DNA from 2 places in the Bacillus sp. P4_D3 genome. Region 2 is predicted to be linked to the other one. Evidence: riboswitches for the same ligand, from Rfam matches in the RefSeq annotation. Region 2 holds a riboswitch; the other holds the start of a gene.

Region 1 (2,495 bases), on a different contig from region 2:
CCTCTCCTAACTCCTTTTTTATATAGGACTCTAAAAGTGGATAATGCGTACACCCAAGAATTAACGTATCTATATCTTCTTTCGTTAATGGCAGTAAAGCTTGTTTCACTTGCTGCGTTACATATGCTGTATCTTCTAAGTGATTTTCTACAACTGTAGCTAAAGTCGGACACGCATGACTATGCACTTCCAAATATGTATCAAGCTCGTGTAATGCTTTTTCGTACATGTTAGATTTTATCGTACCTACAGTTCCAATTACCCCTATTTTACCTTTCTTTGTCACTTTAATTGCAGCTCTTGCTCCCGGATGTATAACGCCAATAACTGGAATGGAAAGTGCTTCTTGCAAATCAGTCAATGCAGCAGCTGCACCAGTATTACATGCTACCACTAGAGCTTTTAATGGAAACTGTTTGAGGAACTCAACCATTTCAAATATGAAAGATTGTACCTCCTCTACACTTCTTGGCCCATACGGACAACGCTCATTATCACCAATATAGTAAATGCTCTCTTTAGGCAATTGACGCATAATCTCACTAGCAACTGTTAATCCCCCGACCCCTGAATCTAGTACACCTATTACGGAATTTTTATTACATACAGACATATACTTCATCCCCTTCTCAATCTTCTAGCGCTAATAACATGTATTATATTACGAAAATTCAAATATTGTATAACAATCCCTCTCGCTTTTAATCACAAACTCTTCTCCATAATCTGATTATTACCATATCCATTGACGTATAAAAATACATTTGTTACTCTTAAATACGTTAATTTAATATTTAAATCCTCATTCGTATCTCGGTGAGGTAGAGGTTGCAATCATTAAAAGTATCATTTCAGGAGATGTAGTGGCATTGATGAAGGAATGAGAAAGGAATGGTTGCCGAAGTAAGACGTGCCCACCATGCGCGCTTGCTGGGTCTGCATTTAATAAGTGCAGAACTGTCACAAACGTTTCGTTTGTGGAGAGCTATCGAGAGGTATGTCGTGGGTTTCTTATAAGATAGAAAGCATGTAGCGGCAAATTACGTGCTTTTTTTGTTTTGTTTGGGACTTCTCTTCCTTACTTAGGAAGACATACATATCTCCTCGCTTGACTTGGTTATACTAACTTTGGAGGTATTTTCTATGCAACAAAAAAAATGGGGCTTTTGGGTACTAACAGCTTTCGTTGTCGGTAACATGGTTGGCGCTGGTATTTTCATGGTGCCAAGTACGTTGGCACAAACAGCTAGCCCTCTCGGTGTCACTTTAGCTTGGTTAACAACAGGGTTTGGTGTTTTAATGCTAGCTCTTGTTTTCGGTAATTTAGCAATTCGTCGTCCTGATTTAACGACAGGACCACAAAGTCATGCATATGCTTTATTCTCATCACCAAAAAAGAAAAAAATGGCTGGTTTCAGCATAGTATGGGGATATTGGGTTGCAAACTGGGCAAGTAACGTTGCCATCATTACATCTTTCGCGGGATATTTATCGCTCTTCTTCCCGATTATGAAAGATACACGACTATTGTTTTCAATCGGCTCTTTCAATATAGAAGTTGGAAAACTACTTACATTTACTATTTGTTCTGTCTTACTATGGGGCACTCATTTAATTTTAACAAACGGTGTAAGCGGAGCTGGGAAACTTAACTTCTTAGCAACAACAACGAAAGTGACTGGATTCCTTCTATTCATCATTGTTACGTTATTTGCGTTCGAAGCTTCAAAATTTGGACAATGGTACACACCAATGATCGATAAAGAAGGCGTATCACACGGTCTCCTTTCACAAGTAAATTTAGCTGCTCTTACAACACTTTGGGCATTTATCGGGATTGAATCAGCCGTTCTTTTATCAAACCGAGCTACTTCTCCCAAAACGGTAAAACGTGCAACAGTTGCCGGTTTACTAATAACAGTTGCAATTTACTTAGGAATTACAATTTTAACAATGGGTGTACTTCACGTTGATAAATTACAAGCTTCTGAACGTCCATTAGCAGATGCATTAAACGCTGCAATGGGTCACGGCGGCGGGAAACTTATGGCATTACTTGCTCTTACTTCCCTATTCGGTTCCATATTAGGCTGGATTTTATTAAGCTCAGAAGTACCTTATCAAGCAGCAAAAGAAGGTTTCTTCCCTTCCTTCTTCGCAAAAACAAATAAAAAAGGAAGTCCAATTCATTCACTACGATTAACAAACATTATGTCGCAAGTGTTCTTATTCTCAACATTATCAGGAACAATTGCGGAAGCTTATACATTCGTTATTACAGTATCAACTTTAGCCTACCTCATTCCATATCTCGTTTCACCAATCTTCCAGTTAAAGCTAGTCGCAACTGGTGAAACATACAAAAATGAAATGCGGGCAAGAATTACAGATGGCATAGTCGCAGCGATCGCACTTTGCTATGCACTATGGGTTATTAAAACAGGCGCATCCGATATAAAAACATTCCTTCTCGGGATTGGTTTATTCGTAATTGG
Region 2 (2,495 bases):
CCGTTTCTCAGAACGAGAAAGTGGCGTCCTGTCACAAAATGATGGGAATTTACGTGAAATAAACATTAAAATAATTGCATCTGCAAATAAAAGTAATGTCTTGTACGTAAAGAGCTCTTTAATGCTCGTTCCTAAGTCAGCCATATTATTTGTTTGGAATAAAACAGGAAAAGTAACAAAATCGTTATAGAACCCGTAAAACATTGCATTTCCAAATAAAATAAATGACAGTATAAAACTAATTCCAATAATAATTCGGTTTCGGTACTTAGATGCAAGTAAAGCTAAACCGAAAAATAAAAGTAATGAAGCTAGTGGATTAATAAAAAGCATAAATTCTTCAAAGAAATTATCAATTTTAATATCAAATGCTAGCTTGTACACAATATATGTTTTAATCCATAATAAAACGACTGCAACGAGTGCAAATCGTAATTTTGGAAACAGATGTTGTAGCATAATATACTCCTCTCTTAAAAGCATGACAGTTCCTGTGAGTTTGTTTGAAAATCGTCTCACTATATATATACGAACAGTCCTTTATTATTATGATTATTATACTATGAGTATCATTATACGAAAATAAAGGAGAGTTGTGGGCTTTTTTTGCAACAATTGAGTAGAAAAAGCGAAGTGGGAGACAATAAAATGGAATTTCTATGTATGATTATTATCATTCGTTAAACATGGAAAGTATCGCGTAATGATACGGAGGTTATGATGCGGAAATTATTATATTTTATAGTATGCATTAGTTTTATGCTTTTTGTTTCACCGAGTGTATCAGTAGCACAATATGATGCACCGCTCATGGAAGATGCTCTTTATTCTGTGTTATTTCCAAAAATGAATGAAGCGATTGAGAAACAATATGGAAAATTAAAACCGTTTGATTGTCCCAAAATTATTAGTCTAAAAAAACTTTATAGCGGTACATATTTATTTCAAGCAGTAATTGAAATAACGAAATATGAATCAGGAATAGGTGGAAAAGTACTTCCGCCGTTTGAGAAGATAAGTATGACGTTTAACAATGAAGAAGGAGAATGGACTGTTACAAAAATTTCTATAAAGCGCTTACCAAATGATACGAAATTAAACTGTAAAAAAACAATATAAAAAATTGTTTGACAAATAAAATGGTCCTTTGGTATTGTTAATAGCAACAATTAGATGTTTGAAAATTAAATAGACTTACCTCATCTACTCTCAAAGGTAGAGGCCGCGATAGGAAAGAGTAAGCTATGGGAGATTTAGTGGAATCTGTGATCATAGGTTGAAAGGGACTATTGCCGAAATATAAGAATGACCACGTTATTCATATATTGGGACTGCATTGAATAAATGTAGTACTGTCATAATATTTATTTTATGGAGAGCTATTTGGAGATGTTGATGCGGTTTCTTATTTTGAGAAGATAACAACTTGTTTATTTTTTCAATATATATTTTTCCTAATAAGAAACGCGTGTGAACATTGTTCCGCGCGTTTTTTGTCTATCTAAAAACGTGCTGCAATGAATAGAAGATTGGGGTTATGAGTTTTAGAGGAAATAAGGGAGGAATTCAAATGTATTTACACGGCACAAGCCGAATCAATGGGCAAGGACACTTAGAAATTGGAGGGTGCGATACGACGCAACTAGCAAAACAATACGGAACACCACTTTATGTATACGATGAAGAGTCTATTCGAGGAAAATGTCGTGCGTTTCATCGTGCTTTTAAAGAAAGTGGTTTCTCTTATCAAGTAGCATATGCTAGCAAGGCGTTCTTGTGCATGGAGATGTGCCGAGTAGCTCGTGAAGAAAATATGTCTTTAGACGTTGTCTCTGGAGGAGAATTATATACTGCACTCCAAGCAGGATTTCCGGCTTCGCGCATTCATTTTCACGGAAATAATAAAACAGAAGAAGAAATGATTATGGCTCTTCAGGCAAATATTGGTTGTTTTGTGGTAGATAATTTCTTAGAATTAGAAATTTTACATGATTTAGCAGTGCAACATGGGAAATTTGTGAACATATTAATCCGTGTAACGCCCGGAGTAGAGGCACATACACACGAATATATAACAACAGGTCAAGAGGATTCGAAGTTTGGATTTGGTGTTTCAAATGGTCAAGCGATGCAAGCAATTGAGCTAGCTTTGCAAAAATCAAATTATAATGTGCTAGGAATTCACTCGCACATCGGATCACAAATATTCGAAACGGCTGGTTTTGTTCGAGCAATTGAAGTACTACGTCAATTTTTAGAAGAAGTGAGAGAGCGAACAAACTATGTGGTGAAAGTATTAAATGTCGGCGGAGGTTTCGGTATACGTTATACGGAGTCTGATACACCGTTAACACTTGAAACGTATGTGCACGCTGTAACAAGTACGGTGAGAGAGCAGTTTACAGTATGTGAATACCCGCTTCCAGAAATATGGATTGAACCAGGTCGTAGTATTGTAGGTGATGCGGGAACAACAATTTATACAGTCGGAGCGG

Evidence for each region. Region 2 has a riboswitch for lysine ahead of lysA (diaminopimelate decarboxylase). Riboswitches for the same ligand answer to the same signal wherever they lie in the genome.
Region 1: it holds a riboswitch for lysine, as region 2 does, so the genes downstream of both, AC1DTM_RS04690 (amino acid permease) here and lysA (diaminopimelate decarboxylase) in region 2, are expected to answer to the same signal.

Annotation. Positions count from the first base shown of each region.
Region 1 covers NZ_JBFUIN010000014.1:3,766-6,260, forward strand. The annotation lists gene racE (glutamate racemase) at 1-613, opposite strand, end outside; lysine riboswitch at 815-996, shown strand; gene AC1DTM_RS04690 (amino acid permease) at 1,144-2,495, shown strand, end outside.
Region 2 covers NZ_JBFUIN010000068.1:6,509-9,003, reverse strand. The annotation lists gene AC1DTM_RS11025 (LTA synthase family protein) at 1-459, opposite strand, end outside; gene AC1DTM_RS11020 (DUF3888 domain-containing protein) at 721-1,119, shown strand; lysine riboswitch at 1,209-1,390, shown strand; gene lysA (diaminopimelate decarboxylase) at 1,571-2,495, shown strand, end outside.